DNA from 4 places in the Thioalkalivibrio sp. AKL12 genome. Region 1 is predicted to be linked to each of the others. Evidence: predicted binding sites of a transcription regulator. Region 1 holds the regulator's gene; each other region holds the start of a gene.
What was found. The regulator sigma-54, encoded in region 1, starts transcription at its own class of promoters, with help from an activator protein. The targets are predictions, from matches to a motif close to TGGCANGNTNCNTGCTT.
Positions count from the first base shown of each region.

Region 2: flgB (flagellar basal body rod protein FlgB) is a predicted target of sigma-54. The motif match lies at 1,554-1,570, and genes of this name have one in related genera.
Region 3: urtA (urea ABC transporter substrate-binding protein) is a predicted target of sigma-54. The motif match lies at 3,783-3,799, and genes of this name have one in related genera.
Region 4: D579_RS0105245 (nitrate regulatory protein) is a predicted target of sigma-54. The motif match lies at 1,682-1,698, and genes of this name have one in related genera.

Region 1 covers NZ_KB898903.1:31,429-36,323, reverse strand. Annotated here, with positions in the region: gene lptC (LPS export ABC transporter periplasmic protein LptC) at 1-553, shown strand, start outside; gene lptA (lipopolysaccharide transport periplasmic protein LptA) at 534-1,073, shown strand; gene lptB (LPS export ABC transporter ATP-binding protein) at 1,070-1,840, shown strand; gene D579_RS0111840 (RNA polymerase factor sigma-54) at 1,929-3,413, shown strand; gene hpf (ribosome hibernation-promoting factor, HPF/YfiA family) at 3,430-3,768, shown strand; gene D579_RS0111830 (PTS sugar transporter subunit IIA) at 3,772-4,239, shown strand; gene hprK (HPr(Ser) kinase/phosphatase) at 4,288-4,895, shown strand, end outside.
Region 2 covers NZ_KB898900.1:50,518-55,412, forward strand. Annotated here, with positions in the region: gene D579_RS0110620 (flagellar hook assembly protein FlgD) at 1-608, opposite strand, end outside; gene flgC (flagellar basal body rod protein FlgC) at 619-1,038, opposite strand; gene flgB (flagellar basal body rod protein FlgB) at 1,066-1,473, opposite strand; gene D579_RS0110635 (protein-glutamate O-methyltransferase CheR) at 1,690-2,505, opposite strand; gene D579_RS0110640 (chemotaxis protein CheV) at 2,710-3,648, opposite strand; gene flgA (flagellar basal body P-ring formation chaperone FlgA) at 4,171-4,848, shown strand.
Region 3 covers NZ_KB898908.1:13,010-17,904, forward strand. Annotated here, with positions in the region: gene D579_RS14955 (zinc ribbon domain-containing protein) at 1-320, opposite strand, end outside; gene fmdA (formamidase) at 380-1,606, opposite strand; gene D579_RS0113080 (sigma-54-dependent Fis family transcriptional regulator) at 1,886-3,520, opposite strand; gene urtA (urea ABC transporter substrate-binding protein) at 3,871-4,895, shown strand, end outside.
Region 4 covers NZ_KB898893.1:101,564-106,458, reverse strand. Annotated here, with positions in the region: gene D579_RS0105265 (TVP38/TMEM64 family protein) at 1-258, shown strand, start outside; gene D579_RS0105260 (TMEM165/GDT1 family protein) at 193-750, opposite strand; gene D579_RS0105255 (hypothetical protein) at 915-1,157, shown strand; gene D579_RS0105250 (DsrE family protein) at 1,249-1,605, shown strand; gene D579_RS0105245 (nitrate regulatory protein) at 1,732-3,057, shown strand; gene D579_RS0105240 (CmpA/NrtA family ABC transporter substrate-binding protein) at 3,522-4,826, shown strand; gene ntrB (nitrate ABC transporter permease) at 4,876-4,895, shown strand, end outside.

The DNA.
Region 1 (4,895 bases):
ATGGGCCCTGGCCGTGCTCGCATTCGCGTCCGCGCCCCTGGCGCAGGCCGAGGTAAGCCCGCCCGAGGGCGAGGTCACGCTGCAGATTGACGGCTTCACCCTGCATGCCACCGGCGACGACGGCGAACTGAGCCATCGTCTGCGCGGCACCCGCCTGCGCGAGTTCGGCCGTGACGGCCCCCAGTGGGTGGACGACCCGGACCTCGACCTGTTCGCCGAGGGCGGTATCGAATGGCGCTGGACCGCCCCGGCCGCCCTGCATCAACCAGCCGCCGCGACCCTGGACCTGGTGGGCCCCACCCACGGCGTACAGCCGCCCCGCGGCGAACGCGTGGAGACCCTCATCGATTCGCGGGATGTTGGCGTCGCCACCGACACCATGGTCGCCACTTCGGATGCCCTTTCTACCCTGAACCAGCCGGGCCTGTTCCAGCGCGGCACCGGTCTGCGCGTGGACTCGCGAGGGGATACCATAGAGTTGTTCCATGACGTGTACTCGCTCTACAGCGAGACGAGCGAGGAGGATCCCGCGCATGACCCCGAATCCCCATAGCCTTCGCCACCGTCCGGGCCAACCGGGTGCCCGCGTGGCGGCGCTCCTGCTGCTCGTGCTGCTGGCCACGCCCGCGTTCGCCCAGCAGGGCTCGGGCCCGGCGCTGCCGGTGGAGATCACTGCCGACCGCGCGGAGATGGACGAACGCCAGGGGCTGGGGACCTACACCGGCGACGTGATCGTGATCCGCGGCGACATGACCCTGGAGGCCGACAAGGTCTACGTGCGCACCCGCGATCGCCGCCCCTACGAAATGGAGGCCCACGGCGAGCCGGCACGCCTGGAATCACCCGATCCGGAAACCGGAGAGATGCGCATTGCCACCGCCCTGCGCATCGACTACCTGCTGAACGAAGACCGCATGATCCTCACCGACCAGGCCCATGTGATCACCACCAGCGAGGAGGCGCGCGGCAAGCGCATCACCTACGACCTGACGACCGACGTGATCGAGGCCGAACGCGGCGAAGGCGACAGCGAGCGCGTGCGCATCACCATCCAGCCGCGCGACGACGAATGAACGCCACCGCCCCCAGCCCATCCGCCACACCGGCACAAACCAACGACCGCCTGATCGGACGCGAGCTGACCAAGCGCTACGGCCAGCGCACTGTGCTGGACCAGGTGGACGTCGACCTCGCGCCCGGCGAGGTGGTCGGCCTGCTGGGCCCGAACGGGGCCGGCAAGACCACCTGCTTCTACAGCCTGGTCGGGCTGATCCGCCCCAATACCGGACGCATCACCCTGGGCGAACGCGATATCACCCGCGCCCCCATCCATGTGCGCGCGCGCGCCGGCCTCGGCTACCTGCCGCAGGAGGCCTCGATCTTTCGCCGCCTGAGCGTGTGGGACAACCTCCAGGCCGTGCTCGAGCTGCGCCCCGGACTCGATCGCCACGAGCGCCGGCGCATTGGCGATGCGCTGATCGAGGAGTTCCAGCTCGAGACCGTGCGCCACAGCCCGGGCATCGCGCTGTCCGGTGGGGAACGGCGCCGGGCCGAGATCGCCCGCGCCCTCGCCGGGGATCCGCGCTTCATCTGTCTGGACGAGCCCTTCGCCGGGGTGGACCCGATCTCGGTGGGCGACATCCAGGACGTGATTCGGCATCTCGCCCAGCGCGGCATCGGCGTACTGATCTCCGATCACAACGTGCGCGAGACCCTCGGCATCTGCCACAGGGCCTATATTCTGAGCGAGGGACGCCTGCTCGCCGCCGGTACACCGGACGAGCTGCTGGCCGATCCCCAGGTGCGCCGGGTCTATCTCGGCGAGAACTTCCGCCTGTGAAAGCGCCCCATATGCGGCCCGGTCGGTGCACAAACCACAAGGCAGGCTTTAAGATTCCATCAATGCCCACCCTCGCCCCGCATACCCGATGCTGAAACCCGGCCTGAATCTGCAGCTGGGTCAGACGCTGACCATGACCCCGCAACTGCAGCAGGCGATCCGCCTGTTGCAGCTGTCCACGCTCGAGCTCCAGGTGGAGATCCAGCAGGCGCTGGAGAGCAACCCCATGCTCGAACAGGTCGAGGACGAAGATGCCGAGGCCGACACCGAGCGCCTGAACCAGGACGGCGAGCTGGTGGAAGGCGATCGCATGGAGGCCACCACTACCAGCGACGACGTGATCCCCGAGGAACTGACGACCGACAGCCGCTGGGACGACATCTACGAGCCGGCCCCGACGCCCAACAAGGGCGTGGATGACCGCGACCCGCTGGAAAACACCAGCGACGACGACGGTGAGGGCCTGCAGGATCACCTGCTGTGGCAGCTGCATCTGAGCCATCTGACACCGCGCGACCAGCGCATCGGGGCGGCCCTGATCGACGCCATCAGCCCCGACGGCTATCTCGAGGGCGACCTCGACACCCTGGCCGAGACCATCAGCCGAGGCGAGGATGAATCCGTCGGCGTCGACGAGGTCGAGGCAGTGCTCCACTGGATTCAGCAGTGCGACCCGCTGGGGGTCGGCGCGCGCAACCTGCGGGAGTGCCTGGAGATCCAGCTACGCGAACTGGCCCCGGACGCCCCGGCCCGCGAGGCCGCACGGGCGATCCTGGAACACGGCATGGACAGCCTGGGCAAGCGCGACTACAAGGCCCTGCAGCGCCAGTCCGGCGTACGCGACCCGGACGAACTGGCCCGCGCACTGGATCTGATCCGCACCCTGAACCCGCGGCCCGGCGCACAGATCAGCTCCGCCACCTCGGAATACGTAGTCCCGGATGTCTACGTGCGCCACACCACCGAGGGCTGGCGCGTGGATCTAAACCCGGAGATCGCACCGCGCATCCGCATCAACGACCTCTACGCCGGCATGGTGCGCCAGGTCTCGGATGCCCGCGACAGCGCCTTTATGCGTGATCAGCTGCAGGAGGCACGCTGGTTCCTGAAGAGCCTGCACAGCCGCAACGACACCCTGCTGCGGGTCGCCGAGGCGATCGTCCACCGCCAGCAGGGCTTTCTCGAGCATGGCGACGTCGCGATGCAGCCATTGATCCTGCGCGACATTGCCGAGACCCTGGAGATGCACGAATCGACCATCTCGCGGGTTACCACGCAGAAATACATGCACACCCCGCGCGGGGTCTTCGAGTTCAAGTATTTCTTCTCCAGCCATGTCGGCACGAACGATGGCGGCGAGTGTTCCGCCACCGCCATCCGTGCCATGATTCGCGAATTGATTGGCGACGAACCCCCGAACAAGCCGCTCAGCGATGCCCGGCTCGCCCAGGTCCTGTCGGACCGGGGCATCAACGTAGCGCGCCGCACCGTGGCCAAGTACCGCGAGGCGATGCACATCCCTTCATCCAGCGAACGCCGGCAGATGGCCTCGATGCCCACCGGCAGCAAGTAACCAAGGAGTCCTGACCATGCAGATCAACCTGACCGGCCACCACGTGGACATCACCGACGCCCTGCGCGACTACGTCAACGAGAAATTCGCGAAGCTGGAGCGCCACTTCGACAAGGTCATCGACGTCCACGTCGTGCTGACCCACGAGAAGACCCGGAATCAGCACAACCAGGCCGAAGCGAATCTCCAGGTCAGCGGCAATCACATCCACGCCGAGGCCTCTCACGAGGACATGTATGCCGCGATCGACGCGCTGATCGACAAAGTCGACCGTCAACTGATCAAGCACAAGGAAAAGGTCAAGGACCACCACCGCGCCGAAGGTGCCCAGCGCAACCGCGAGCAGGCCTCCTGATCCATGACGATTGCCGAGTTGATCACCTCCGAGCGCATTGGCCTGCAACCCGAGTGCTCCAGCCAGAAACGGGCCCTGGAGGCCCTGGCGGACCTCCTCGCCGGCGGAGGTGACGGCACGGGACCAGGAAGCAATGCGATCTTCGAGGCCCTGTCCGCACGCGAAAAACTCGGATCCACCGGTCTCGGCCATGGGGTTGCGATTCCCCATGGCCGCCTGGCCGATCTCGAGGCGCCGCGCGTGGCCGTGCTGCGCCTGGAAAAGGGCGTCGACTTCGACGCCATGGATCACGAGCCGGTCGATATCCTGATCGCACTGCTGGTCCCGGAGGCCGCCACCGGCGACCACCTCGACCTGCTGGCCCAGCTCGCCCGCGGCCTGTCGCAGCCAGACACCATCGGAGCGCTGCGCCGGGCCGGGGACGCGGCGGCCCTGGAACAGGAACTCGTGCGCCGCTTCAGCGAGGACTAAGCCCGTGGAACCCGCCTCCAGCCGCGATTCCGACGCGCAGCGTCTGCCATGAACGAGGCGCTGGGAGAAGGCGGGATCGCCCGCGACATCAACGTGGAGAGCCTGATCCAGGCCATGGGAAACCGCCTGGATCTTCGCTTCGTACACGGCGAACATGCAGCACCCGACCGCAAGCTGGTCGGCGACGACGGGGACGACCTGCCGCTGGCTGGCCATCTCAACCTGATCCGGCCCAACCGCATCCAGATCATCGGTGACTTCGAGGCCCGCTACATCTCCAGCCTCAGCGCCACCCAGTGCAACGACCTGATCCTGGAGATGGCCCGCACCGGGACCACCGCGGTGATCTTCGCCGAGGACACCTGTCCGTTCTCGGAGATGCCCGACGCCCCGCAGGAGGCGCTGCCGCTGATCCTGTGCTCCAGCACCAGCAGCCACGAGATTATCTCGCTGCTGCGCTATTTCCTGCAGCAGCGCCTGGCCCATTTCGAGGTGCGCCACGGCGTGTTCATGGAGATCCTCGGGATCGGGGTGCTGATCAGCGGCGCCTCCAGCGTCGGCAAGAGCGAGGTCGCACTGGAACTGATCTCGCGCGGGCATCGCCTGATCGCCGACGATGCCCCCGAATTCGCGCGCATTGCGCCCGACATCGTGCG
Region 2 (4,895 bases), on a different contig from region 1:
CCGGAATCATTGCCCACCGCGACGCTCTCCACGCGGGCATCCAGGAAGGTATCCACGGCCTCGGACTGAGTCCCGGAGCGGGCCGTGGCCTTGAACTCGTAGACGCCCGGGGGTGCGAAGGTCCCGTCGTCGCGCATGCCGTTCCAGCTGAACTCCTGCAGTCCGCTGCCGGCGGCCCCCAGGTTCATGCGGCGGATGCGCTCGCCGTTCGGGCTGTACACGTCGATCTGCAGCTCCTCCGTGGAGCGATCCAGGTCCACCGCACCCTTGACCATGCCGTCCGGACCCAGCTCGCCGAATTCGACGGGAACCAGCACGTCCTTGCCTACCAGTGAGGCGGCCTGCAGCGTCTGGTTCTGGCCCAGCGACTGCGCCAGCTGCTGGAAGGACTTGGACAGTTCCTCGATGCCGGTCACGGTCGAAAACTGCGCCATCTGGCCCAGGAAGTCGCCGTTGTCCATCGGCTCCATCGGGTCCTGATTCTCCAGCTGGGTCGTCATCAGCTTGAGGAAGTCGGACTGGCCCAGGCGGTCCATGTCCTTGTCCTGTTTCTGCTCGGGGCGCGAGAGGCCCAGGCGATCCAGCAATTCGGGGGATATCTGTGTCATCGATGGCTCCCTAGCCTTGACCGATCTGCAATGTGCGCTGGAGCAGCTGACGCGAGGTCTCCATCACCTCCACGTTGGCTTCGTAGTTGCGCGAGGCGGACATCATGTTGGCCATCTCCTCCACCACGCTGATGGCCGGACGGAAGATGTAGCCCTCCTCGTTGGCCTGCGGGTGATGGGGTTCGTAATGCGCATGCGGCGCTGCCTGCGACTCGGTCACGCCGGCCACCCGAACGGCCGTCGACGAACCGTTCGGATTGGCCTGGTCCATCACGCTCTGGAACAGCACCTGTTTGGCGCGATAGGCCTCGTCGGGGTTGGTCGCGGCGGTGTTCGCGTTGGCCAGGTTCGAGGCCACGGTGTTCAGGCGCACCGACTGCGCCGACAGCGCCGAGGCGGAGGTGTTGAACAGGCTGAAAAGGTTGCTCACGACATCGATCTCCCGATCAGGTCCGCGTTAGCGGTCGCCCCGCAGGGCTTCGCGGATGCCGGAGACCCGGCGATTGAGGAATTCCAGGCTGCTCTGGTATTGAACGGCGTTCTCGGCAAAGGCGGCCCGCTCCATCTGCGGGTCCACCGTGTTGCCATCCAGAGACGCCTGCGAGGGGACGCGGTAAAGCGCCTCGACCTGCCCGTTCATCGCGCCGGCGTTGGGGTCGAGATGCGCCGCCTGGCTGCGCGCCATGGGCAAGCTATTGCCGCCGCCGGCCGCGGATTCGAGCACCGACCGAAAATCGATATCCCGCGCCTTGTAGTTCGGGGTATCCGCGTTGGCGATGTTGGAGGCCAGCAGCTCCATGCGCTGCGCCCGCACATTCACAGCCTGCGGAGAAATACCCATCGCCTTGTCGAGAGAGAGACTCATCGCTTCCGTCCTGTCCGCCCGTGGCGGACCCTCGCTTGGAGAACGGGGCGCACCGATTGCGACCCTTCGCAGGGGGACTGAAGCAATCGTTATGCCACTCTCGAGCGACGCGCCGCAGGGGCGCAGGCACAGCGGGCAGCCAGGGGAAGGGATGGAACGACTCGCCGCCCGCATTGCACGGGCGTTCCCGGGAATCAGCCCCGGGGCTGGATTACGTCAGGACTTCAGACGAAGTACCGAGCCGTACTCGGTTCGTACGGTCTCGAAAGCCTGGGTATAGGGCCCTGCGGTCTCGGAAGCGCCAAGAAACAGATACCCGCCCGGATTCATCTGCCGGGCGATAGCGTCAAGAACCTGTCGCTTGGTGTCGCCCGAGAAATAGATCAGCACGTTGCGGCAGAACACCAGGTCAAACTTGCCCAGCGCCGCATAGCTGTCGATCAGGTTGAGCTTCTGAAAGCGACAGCGCCGCTGCACATCCGGGATCACCTTGTGGCCATCCGCGACGGTCTCGAAGAAGCGCGCGCGCCGGCTCTCGCTGAGCCCGCGCACGATGCTCAGGCCGTCGTACACGGCCCGCCGCGCATCGTCCAGGATCTTCTCTGACAGGTCCGTGCCCAGAATGGAGACCGGAAGCTTCCGGGCCGGCCGCGACTCCTCCCATTCCGAGACTACCATCGAGATCGTATAGGCCTCCTGCCCACTGGAGCAGCCCGCGGACCAGACCTTGATGCTGCCTCCCTTCGCGGCCAGTTCCGGCAACAGCACGTGACGCAGGATCTCGAACGGAAAGCCATCGCGGAACCAGGACGTCTCGTTGGTCGTCATCGCATCGATCACGCGGGTGCGCAGGCGCGGATTCGGGGCCTGCCGCATGGCATGCAGCAGTTCCGGGACGCTCTTGAAGTCAAACTCGTCGAGCAGGCGCGACAGACGACTGGAAACCAGGTACTGGCGGCTGTCGCCCAGCACCAGACCGCAGCAGTCCTGCAGAAAGCGGGAGAACTCCTCGTAGTCGCGGGAATCGATCACCGAGTCATCCCTGAGCGCTGTCCATCGTGATTAGGCATCCTGATGACGAATCCTTGACCGGGGCCTCTTGGCCGGAAAACCGGGGTGATCCCGAAGATCGGATCGAGTATACGGCGTCGCGCGCATGGCACCATACAGCCCGAGTGGCGGCCACCCGTCGCCGCTCCGGGCTTGCCGAGCGGCAACGCGGTTCCGCCCGACCGGTCATTCGGCCTGTTGATCCGGGCGCCCGGTCTGGTCCAGCACCGCATTCGCCAGCTCGTCGGGATTGAACTTGGACAAAAAGGCATCGGCCCCGGCGCGCTTGACCATATCCGTGTTGAATTCCCCACTCAGTGAGGAGTGCAGCAGCACCCGCAAATTCTGCAGCGCGGGATTGTCCCGGATGCGCGCGGTCAGGGTGTAGCCATCCATGCGTGGCATCTCGATATCCGAGATCACCAGTTCGACCTGGTCGCCTACCGGCCCTTCCGCGGCCTTCTGCTCAAGGAAGTCCAGTGCTTCCTGGCCATCCTTGAAGACATCGTATTCGAAACCGAGTCCCTTGATCGCCCCCTCGATCTGCTTGCGCGCCACCACCGAGTCATCGACGATCACAACCTTGCGCCCGCTGGCCTCGCGGGCGTTCTCGCGGATGTATGGCGATATCTCGCTGGGCAGCGGGTTCACGATGGAGAGCACCCGTTCGACATCGATAATCTCGACCAGCTTGTTGTCGATCTCCGTGACGGCCACCAGGAAGGATTCGCGCCCGGTTCCGCGCGGGGGCGACTTCACGTCCTGCCAGTTCACGTTGACGATACGGTCCACGGCCGACACCCAGAAGCCCTGCACCGAACGATTGAACTCGGTGACCACCACCTTCTGCTCCCCGTTGTCGACCGCCCCGACGGCGCCACGCAGGCCCATCGCTCGCGCCAGGTCAATGATCGGCACGGTACCGCCACGCAACGTCGCCACTCCGCGTACCACGCTCATGGAGCCGGGAATCTGACGCAGCGGCGGCGACGGAATCACCTCGCGGACCTTGAAGACATTGATCCCGAAGGTCTGCGACCCGCCCAGATGGAACAGCAGCAGCTCCATGCGGTTCTGCCCCACCAACTGGGTTCGCTGATTCACATCGTCAATGAATTGACTCATCGTGCCGCTCTCCTTGCCCCGATTGCTCTTAGCACCGGACAGGCCTCAAAGGCCAAGTGTGCACCGCGCAACCCCGGCCTGTCATTTGCATTTGCGTGCATGCGCCTTCTGACGCCGCCTCATGGCCATAACGGCCGCCTCCGACGGGCCTTGAATGCGCGCGCGGCGCGGGGTGCCCATTCATTGGCACGACATCTGCATGTTTTTGCGTACTGAAACCGCACGCGACTCGCTCGACATCGACGCAAGATCCGTCAAACCCGAGCCATTCGCGCACAGTCCGACGCCCGCACCGAACTGGCTGCGCAGGACAGGACCAAACAGGACCGCAACATGAACCAGCGCCGACCCATTTCAGAATTTTCTTCCGCTGCCAGGAAGACGCTGATCCGTTCGCTCGTTCGCGTTGGGGCCTCATTCGTTCCAGGAAAAGGCGGGCCCTCCGGTGCCTCGCCAGCGAGCGTGATCGACTCGAGCGCAAACGTGCGAGCCATTCCGCGTCTCCTTGCCGGAGTCGCCCTCTTGTTCACCCTGGTACTGCTGTCTACCAGCGTCCGGGCCGAAGTCCACCCGGTTGACGACATCCGCCACGCCGCCGAGCAGTTCCTGATTCAGGAACTGGGCGTTACCGATACCGAGAAGGATGTTTCCATCGAGATTGGCCAGCTCGACAAGCGTCTGCGCCTCGTCCCCTGTACGGACGGCCTGGAAGCGCGTTTCCCACCCGGCGGGCGGCGTGACGGCAACACCGCTGTCCATATCCAGTGTGCCGGCCCGGTGACCTGGCAGTTATACGTGCCGGCGACGGTCGAACGTTACGCCGAAGTGCTGGTTGCGAACCGTACCCTGCCGCGCCAGCACACCCTCTCGGCGGGCGACCTGCGTTTCCAGCGAATCGAGACCTCGCGCCATGCCGGCAGTTATCATGAGGAAAAGAATGCCCTGATCGGCCAGCAGACCCGGCGCAGCATCCGCCCGGGTCAGATCATCGGAACCCAGCACGTGAGCCCGCGCGAGATCATCAGTCGCGGCCAACGGGTTACCATCCTGGCAGAGAACGGCTCAATCGCCATCCGCATGCAGGGCGAAGCGCTGGAGAACGGGACGCTGGGCGAACGAATCCGCGTCAAGAACGCATCCTCCGGGCGCGTCGTCGAAGGCGAAATCCAGGCCTCCGGCCACATCCGGGTAGCGCTTTGAGGCCTCGCCCCACCATGCACGCCAACGATCTTCGAGGCGGACTGTGA
Region 3 (4,895 bases), on a different contig from region 1:
GTCTTCTTGGTCTGCTTTTGCAGAGGGGGGTGGGTGGTTTCGCCTGACTTTGCCGCGCTCGTGTTCTGTGTGCCACAAGTATGGGTTCCGCTGCAGCCACACGAGCTGCGCCGGACTTTCTTGGGCGCATGCTGGCTGCGTTCGTTGCGTTCCCAGCGTTGACGGTTGGATGGATCCATCAGTGACAGTCGCGGGGCACTGATCACTCGCGGGGCGTCGGTTCCGCAGGCCGGGCAGGTGTGCGGGGCGGATGATTCGGCGATGCGGCCGAAGTCGGAAAAGTCGCCGCAGTTCGGGCAGCGATAATCGTAAAGAGGCATCGGGCGTCTCCGGGGAGTGGGCTTGCCCGGCCCGCTATAGCGGGCCGGGCAAAGCACGTTTAGCTGGCGGTAGAGGTATCGACGTCGTCGCCGATCTCAATGGTTGGGCCGGAGTCCGAAATGTGGATATCGAACTCGAAGATTTCCGATGGGAGCCAAAGGGTGGCGCAGACATTCGGGATGTCCACGATGCCGCTGATATGGCCCTCTACGGGTGCGGTACCAAGGATCGAATAGGCCTGAGCCCCGGAGTAGCCGAAGTTTTTCAGGTACTCGATGGCGTTCAGACAGGCCTGCCGGTAGGCCACATGGGCATCGAGGTAGTGCTGCTTGCCCTGTTCGTCCACAGAGATCCCCTCGAAGATTAGGTAATCGCGAAACTGTGGATCCACCTGGCTCGGCTGGAACACCGGGCTGCTAATGTTGTACTTCTGCATGCCGCCTTTGATCAGGCCCACCTTTAAGTCGATCACGCCGGCCATCTCGATGGCACCGCAGAAGGTGATCTCGCCATCGCCTTGTGAGAAGTGGAGGTCCCCTACCGACAGTCCGGCCCCTTTCACGTACACCGGGAAGTACACCCGCGAGCCGCGCGACAGGTTTTTTATGTCACAGTTGCCCCCATGTTCGCGGGGGGGCACCGTCCGGGCGCCTTCGCGGGCTGCCCTCTTGGCCTCTTCGCCCTTCATGTCGCCCATGAGTGCGGTGTCCTCATAGGGCAGGGTGGCCAGCGGAGGTACCCGGTCGGGGTCGGTGTCCACCAGCGCCTGCTCGCGCGTGTTCCAGGTTTCCAGCAACTCGCGCGAGGGCAAGGTGCCGATCAGGCCGGGATGGATGGTTCCGGGGAAGCGGACTTTAGGAATGTGTCGGGAGCTGGTGTAGATGCCGTGAAAGTCCCAGATTGACTTACGCGCCTCGGGGAAGTGTTCGGTCAGGAATCCGCCACCGTTCTCGCGTGCGAACACCCCATTAAAACCCCAGAGCTGGTCCTGGCGTGGCCCAACGTCAAGGATGTCGACCACGAGGAGGTCGCCTGGCTCGGCCCCCTCTACAGACACGGGGCCGGTCAGATAGTGAACCTTGCTGAGATCGACGTCGCGGATGTCGTTGGCGGAATCGTTATTACCGACCTGGCCCCCTGTCCAGTCGCAGCATTCGAGGCGAAACTCGTCGCCAGGCTTGACGTGGACCGCCATTGGGATGTCCGGGTGCCAACGGTTGTGCGGTTTGATGTCCTGTTCTTCCGGGGCCTTGTTGATATCGTACGAGATCAAGGTTTCCGCCATGGGTCTCTCCAGTCTAGAAATTTCCGGCGCATCCCGGCAGGCGTTGCTTCCGGAATACGGCTCAGGCGTCCGGGCCTCGAAATGAGACGGCCGCTTTCTGATGCAAGCAAGAGGAAGCGAGAATCATGCCAGCAGCCCCAAGGCATTTTCGGCGGGTGCTTGATGGGTTTTGGTGAGCCTTCGGATCCGACCACAATGTCCGACAATGATCGTCATTGTCATTTTTCGGTTTGGGTGTGCCCCTGAGTGTTACTGCAGCTTGAAAGTTTCAGCCTTGGATTATCTGCGCGGTACCTCCAGACCCAGTTTTTCGACGCGATAGCGAAGCTGGCGAACCGAAAGGTTCAGCATCCGGGCTGCACAAGATTGGTTCCCTCCGCACCGATAAAGGGCGTCGAGGATGCGTTCTGCGTCTTCTTGGCGCACCCATTGGTACCGTCCCACTTCGCCCATCGTGTTGGGTGCAGACTTGTCCGAAAGTGCGTCCGCTGTTTGCAGTGGTCCTGTTGTTCCTTGAGGCAGGCGCACACTGGCTTGCTCCGTAAGGATTTGCTGGATCTGGCTTTGCTGGATCAGGTCGCTCTCCGCCATAAGGACCGCGCGCTCGATGACATTCTGCAGTTGCCGAATGTTGCCGGGCCAGCCGTAACGCTCCATTGCCGAGAGGGCTTCGGGGTGTAGTGCGATATTGCGTTGGTAGCGGTGGTTGAGTTCGTTGAGGAAATGAAGTGCAAGGGGGCGTATATCTCCCCGGCGAGCGCGCAGAGGAGGCAGGTACACGGGGACCACATTGATGCGGTAGAACAGGTCGAGCCGAAATCCGCCCGCATTCACATGTTCCTGCATGTCTTCGTGGGTTGCGGTGATGAGCCGGAAATTAACCGGAATTGGCCGCGACGCCCCGATCGGATCGACCTGGTGTTCCTGCAGCACCCGCAGCAGTTTGGATTGCAGCTGCAGTGGCATGTCGCCGATCTCATCGAGAAACAGCGTGCCACCGTCAGCTTGCTGGACCTTCCCCTTTTTGCGCCCTGATGCCCCCGTAAAGCTACCTTTTTCGTGGCCGAACAGCTCCGACTCCAGAAGATCGGGTGGAATGGCCGCGCAATTGATGCAGATGAATGGACGTTCGCTCCGGTCGGTCTGCTGGTGGATCATCCGCGCGAACTTCTCTTTGCCGGTACCCGACTCGCCCAGCAGCATGACCGGCGCGTCGCTGGGCGCGACCTGGATACACTGCTTGACCGCATCGAGAAGTGCTTCGGTGGAGCCGATGATGCCGTGTGCCAAGCTCTTCTGGAGCATCCCTTCCATGGTTACCGAATTGCGCAGGCTTTGATTCTCGCTCAGCAGGTGCTTCGTCTCCTGCCGGATGAACTCGCCGATCCGCATCACCTGTCCGATTGCCGATGCAGCGACTTTCAGCGTCGTGATGTCGGCTTCGAAAGGGGTTTCGTGTCCTCCTTCCTTTTGTACTGAGAGCACACCTACGGGGCGACCCGATTCCAGAATCGGTACGGCGATGAACGCGATCCGTGACGCGTCGTCGTCCGGCCGCTCGGTGATGCGCTGCAAGTACAGGGGTTCGCGGTCGATGTCCGGGACCAGCCCGGTTGATCCGGTACGCATCACGAAGCCCGTCACACCCTCGTCGTAGCCCACCGAGAATGCCCCTTTGCGCAGCCGGGCGTGGGTTAGACCGTACGAGTAGCGAACTTCCAGAACCTGGCCTTCTTTATTGGGTGCCAGGACTCTCCCGCAGTTGAGACCGAGCATCTGCGATAGCAGGCGCAGAATCCCCCGCACCGTGTGTGGCGGGTCTAGCGGCCGATCGAGCAGCTTCGCGATCTCCTGCAGCACCGAAAGCTGCAGGCGCAGCGTCTCGGGTGGCGCTCCCTGTTGGGTCTTGTTCATGGGCCTTCGTGTGTGGACATCAGGAGAAAGGGCGTTGGCCTAGTTCCATGCAGGAATCGCGCCGTTGGGTTGCGGCTTGTTCCGTGCGTCGAGTGCCTTGTCCTTTGCACGTGATTGCACCGTTATGCCCCGTTCCTGTGAACCATCTCGGTGCCGAAGCGGCGATGCGCCCCAAAGCGGGGCGTGCTTCCGGGATGGGCAGCCCTGGGGGGTGCGCGCGTAACTCTATGAATGTGAACTCTGGATGGACATTGTCAGTGGTTGGCACAAGCCTTGCACTAGGTCTCCTGCCGTTTCGAAGGCTGCGTTTAACGCGTGCTCCAAACCTGGACCTAACAAGGTAAATGACAATGACGGATATCAAGAACCCCTTTAGTCGCCGCAAGCTGCTCAAGTCGATGGTCGCCCTGCCGATCATGGCTGCCGGCATTGCGGGTTCTAAAAACCTGTTCGCCAAGCCGGCGACCTCGGACATTAACACCACCGGCCTGGCCGTGACCGATGACACGGTCAAGGTCGGGATCCTGCATTCGCTGTCCGGCACGATGGCGATCTCGGAGACCGGTTCTGTAGAGGCCGAGACCCTGGCGATCGAGCAGATCAACGAAATGGGCGGCATCCTCGGACGCAAGCTGGAGATCATCCTGGAGGATGGTGCCAGTGACTGGCCGACCTTTGCCCAGCGTGCGCGCAAGCTGCTGCGCGAGGATAACGTCGCCTCGATCATGGGCTGCTGGACCTCGGCGTCGCGCAAGGCGGTGCTGCCGGTGCTGGAGCGCGAGAACGGGCTGCTGTATTACCCGACGTTCTACGAGGGCCTCGAGCAGTCCCCGAACGTGATCTACACCGGCCAGGAAGCGACCCAGCAGGTGCTGGCGAGCCTGAACTGGCTGTATAACGAAAAGGGTGTGCGGAGCTTCTACCTGGTCGGTTCGGACTACATCTGGCCGCGCACCACCCACCGCATCGCGCGCATCCACATCGAGCAGCATCTCGAAGGAGCAGAAGTGGTCGGCGAGGACTACGCACCGCTCGGGGACACCTCGTTCGGTTCGCTGATCAACCGCATTCGTCTGCGTCGTCCCGACGCGATCTTCAGCGCCGTGGTCGGTGGATCCAATGTCGCCTTCTTCCGCCAGCTCAACTCCGCGGGCCTGCGTGGCGACAACACGCTGATGATGAATCTCGCGACCACCGAGGACGAGGTGCTGGGTATCGGTGGCGAGAATGTCGAGGGCTTCTACTCCAGCATGAAGTACTTCCAGAGTCTGGATAACGAGAACAACGAAGCGTTCGTCAAGGCCTTCAAGGAACGCTGGGGCGACGACAGCGTCATCGGCGATGTGACCCAGGCGGCCTATCTCGGTCCGTGGTT
Region 4 (4,895 bases), on a different contig from region 1:
ACGACGGTGGTGGCGCTGATCCCGGGCCTGTTCGCCTATGCCTGGCTGGGGCATGCCACCCGCGAGGTGGCCAGTGGTGCCGACAGCGGGGTGCAACTGGGTCTGGCGCTGCTCGCGGTGCTGGCATTGCTGCTGTTGCTGCCGCGCCTGGTGCGGCGCATCTGGCTGGGACAGAAGATGCTGCGCTCGGAGTCAGACCCAGGCGAGCAGGACTCCGAGGCCCAGGGCGAAGAACAGCAGCGCGGCGAGCGCGCGTAGCAGCCGCAGCGGCAGGTGGCAGGCGAAGCGCTGTCCCAGCCATACGACCGGCGCATTGGCTACGACCATGCCGATGGTCGAGCCGATCACGACCAGGATCAGGTTGTCGAAGGTCGCGGCCAGCGCGGCGGTAGCCACCTGCGTCTTGTCGCCCATCTCGACCAGGAAGAACAGCACCGTGGTGGTCCAGAATACGCCGTGTTTCGAGGTGGCCGGCAGCTCGTCCTCGCTATCCGGCACCAGCACCCAGGCGGCCATGACGATGAAGCCGATCCCCAGCCCCCAGCGCAGCCACTCGTCCGGCACGCTGGCGCCGACCCAGACGCCGGCCAGCGCGGCGAGGAAGTGATTGGCCAGGGTCGCCACCACGATGCCCCAGATGATGGGCCAGGTCTGCTGGTAGCGGCAGATCAGGAGCAGCGCGAGGAGTTGGGTCTTGTCGCCCATCTCGGCGATGGCGACGATGACGGTGGAGACGAGCAGGGCTTCCATGATGGTCTTCCGGGCCAGGCGGCCAATGCGGGCAGCGGTGAGGCCAGGGGGTTCCCGGGCCCGCCGCGTCGCGCCCCCCTGAAGCAGGCAAAAGTGTAGAAGGCGGCCCCGTTACCGGCAAGAACGGGCTGCGCCGTGCGCGGGCCTTGGGTAGGATGCGCGCGATGAAAGCCTTCGTACGCTGGGTCGATCGCGCACCGCTGTGGCTGTTTGCCCTGTTGGTGGCCACGCTGGGCCTGGCCCCCTGGATCCCCGAGCCGCATGTCGCGGAGAAGCTGCGCTGGCTGCTCGCCGGCGAGCTGACCCGGGTGCGGGACATCCTCGACCTGGTCATGCACGCCATCCCCTGGCTGTTGATGGCCTTCAAGCTCTACCGGACCAGCGTTACGGTTAGGGGCAGGCCCTGATCCGAGTGTTTCTCCGCAGCTTGTGGGAAATCGACGCCGGGCGTGCCTGCCGCTACGGTTGCAGCACGTTTCAAGCACTCAGGAGAACTCCATGCGCTTTATTGTTGCTGTCACCGCCGGTACCGACGACCCCACCCGTGCGACGCTCGGCATGATCGCCGCCAACGTGGCCAAGCAGCAGGGCCATGACGTGACCGTCTGGCTGCAGGGCGAGGCCGTGAACATCGCCAACCGCAATGTCTACGACAAGATCGTCGGCCACAACATGCCGGCAATGAAGGACATCGTCGATTCACTGGTCAGTGAAGGCGTCCCGTTCTGGGCCTGCGAGGCCTGCGCCAAGGGCCGCGACGTCGGCGAACACAATTTCCTGCCGAACGCCGAGATGGCCGGCATGGGCCAGTACGTCCAGGCCGTCGCCGACTTCGACCGCTCGATGAGCTTCTAATCGTTCATCGTTGCTCGCGGGCGGGGGTGTGATCCCCCGCTCGTTCTGATCTCCCGCCCCTGCCAGTGCCCCGAACTGGCACATTGCATGCTTGTTTGTTCCGCGAGGCATCCGCGGATCATGAGCATGAGTCAGAATCTCCCCCCGAATACCCTGTCCCCGAGCGTTTCGTATGAAGAGGCCATTGGCGACTTCCTGGTCGCCTCGCGCAAATGCGAGGTAGTGAGCCTGGAGCGCCTGCTGGAGGCCGTGCAACTGGTCGGGTGCATCCGTGCCCTGGTGCATCAACTGCAGCGTGAACGCGGCGCTTCCAGCCTCTGGATCGGCTCGGCTGGCCAGCGTTATGCCGAGGAGCTGGGGCAGTATCGAACCGAATCCGACACCACGGCGGCGGCCTTTCGCGAACACCTTGATGGCTGGTTACAGCCGGGGGCCTGTGCCCACGCGCGCAGCCGGTTGCTGGGGCGTATGGCACTGGCCCTGCACGGGCTGTCCGGGCTGCCCAGCCTGCGCGAGGAGGTCAACGAGCGCACGCTTTCGCCGATGGAGGCGATGCGCGGATTCAGCGAACTGATCCGGTCGCTCCTGGCCGTGGTATTCGAGGCAGCGGATTCGGCTACTGACCCGGAGGTCTCCGGTGCGTTGGTCGCTCTTTTGAACTTCATGCAGGGCAAGGAGCTTGCGGGTCAGGAACGCGCGATCGGTGCTGCGGGCTTTGGCCAGGGCGTGTTTGACGGCGAGCTGCGCCAGGCCCTGTTACACCGTATCGATGCCCAGGAACGTTCGTTTCGCATCTTCTCGGAGTTTGCCCCGGAATCGGCCTGCGGCGCCTGGCGTCAATTACAGGGCGCGAGCTTCGCCGCCGAGGTCGAGCGCCTGCGCCGTCAGGCCTGCACCCAGGCCGATGGCCAGCCGGCCCCGGCCCGGGCCGAGGCGTGGTTTGCCTGCACGACTGCGCGTATCGACGCGATGAAGGAGATCGAGGATCGGCTGGAGATGCACCTGAACGAGTGCTGCTCCGCGCGCATCGTGGCGGATCGCGCGGACCTGGGTGCGGTGCGTGACCGTATCGCGCAATTGGCCGAGTCGGAGTTGCGCGACAGCGTGCCGTATGCGGTGTTCTTCGGTGCGCCCGAGGGGCTGGATTCCGACGGCGTGGGCGGCGATAACCCGCTCAATGTGCCGATCGTCGGACATTCGGTGATGGACCTGGTGCAACGCCAGGCCAGTCGTCTGCAGTCGGTGGAGGACGAGCTGCAGGCGGCGCGCCAGGCCTTGGCCGAGCGCAAGACGATTGAGCGAGCCAAGGCACTGCTAATCCAGCATCGCGGCCTGACGGAGGACCAGGCCTACAAGCTCCTGCGCCAGACTGCGATGAACCAGAACCGGCGTCTGGCCGAGGTGGCCGAGGCGACCGTCGCCATGTCTGACCTGCTGGGGAAGGGCCTGTAGGAGCCGCCTTGGCGGCGAAGCCCCTGCCCGCGCCGGACTTTGGCAGGGGCTTCGCCGCCAAGGCGGCTCCTACGGCGGGTTAGGTCGCCCTCTGGCAGCGCACTATTGCAGGTCAACTGCACCGCAAGTGCGCCCCAGGCTGGTGCCTCAGGGATCGGCTTCCGGACTTCGGGCTTCCCGCAAGCGTTCGACCCGGTGTTCGAAACCATCCGATTTTTCCGCGCCACGTGGCGATTGTTTCCCGCATGGTCGCCTAGCAACGGCTAATTGGCACACCTCCTGCAGGAGTATGGGCAAGACGAGCCAACGGCGGTTCGTCGCCTGACAACAGGGAGACCCGATGACCGGGGCTCCCGTGAGACTGGACAAAGGCGTCCATCACCCGGCTGCACAAGCGGCCGGGCTGATGCGACGCCTTTTTTCGTTTTTGGGATGTGTTTGCTGACAAGGGGAGTGAACCCGTAATGACCGATCAAACGAACGACACGAAGAACACCTCCGGCCTGTCGCGCCGGCGTTTCCTGGGCGGCATGGCCGCCGGAATCGGCGCCACGGCAATGGGCCTTTCGGGCGCGGCGCCCTGGGGCTATGCGAAGGCCGGCAATGGCAAGCCGGAGACCACCGAGGCGAAGCTCGGCTTCATCGCGCTGACGGATGCCGCACCGCTGTTCATTGCGTTGGAGAAGGGCTTTTTCGCCGCTCACGGCATGCCCGATGTGCAGGTGCTGAAGCAGTCCTCCTGGGGCACGGTGCGCGACAACCTGGATCTGGGGTCGCAACGCGGCGGAATCGATGGCTCGCACATTCTCACGCCAATGCCCTACCTGATCCATCGCCGGGGCACGCCGATGACGATCCTCGCGCGACTGAACCTGGCCGGGCAGTGCATCTCGGTCGGGGACGAGTACGCCGACCTGAAGGTCGGCACCGACACCACGGAGTTCAAGGGCGCCCTGGCCGAGAAGGCCGCCGGCGGTGACGACATTCGTGCGGCGATGACCTTCCCGGGCGGGACCCATGATCTGTGGATCCGCTACTGGATGGCCGCCGGCGGGATCGATCCGGACCGCGACATCGCCACCATCGTGGTCCCGCCGGCGCAGATGGTTGCCAACATGCGCGTCGGGTCCATGGACACCTTTTGTGTCTGCGAGCCGTGGAACATGCAGTTGATCAATCAGGGCATCGGCTACACCGCCAACACCACCGGCGAACTGTGGCACAACCACCCGGAGAAGGCGCTGGGCATGCGTGCCGACTGGGTGGAGGCTCATCCGAACGCGGCGCGCGCCCTGACCATGGCGGTGATGGAGGCGCAGATGTACTGCGAGGACCCGGCGAACAAGGAGGAGGTCGCCGAGATCTGCTCGCGCCGGCGCTACATCCACGCCCCGTACGGCGACATCATCGACCGCATGCAGGGGAACTTCGACTACGGCACCGGCCGCGTGGTCGAGGACCACCCGGACCAGATGCGCTACTGGAAGGATCACGCCTCCTATCCGTTCAAGAGCCACGACCTGTGGTTCCTCACCGAGGACATCCGCTGGGGTTATCTGCCGCCGGATCTGGACATGCCGGCGCTGGTGGACGAGGTCAACCGCGAGGACATCTGGCGCGAGGCGGCCGCCGAGCTCGGTATTGACTCCGCCGACATCCCCGAGTCCACCTCGCGCGGCAAGGAGGCCTTCTTTGACGGCAAGGTCTTCGATCCCGAGAACCCGCAGGCCTATCTCGACAGCCTGGACATCAAGGCGATCGCGTCCTGACGCGGCGGCCCGACGACACCCGAAAAAAACGATTCAAGAGGATTCCGCCATGAGTGCCATTCTCGACCG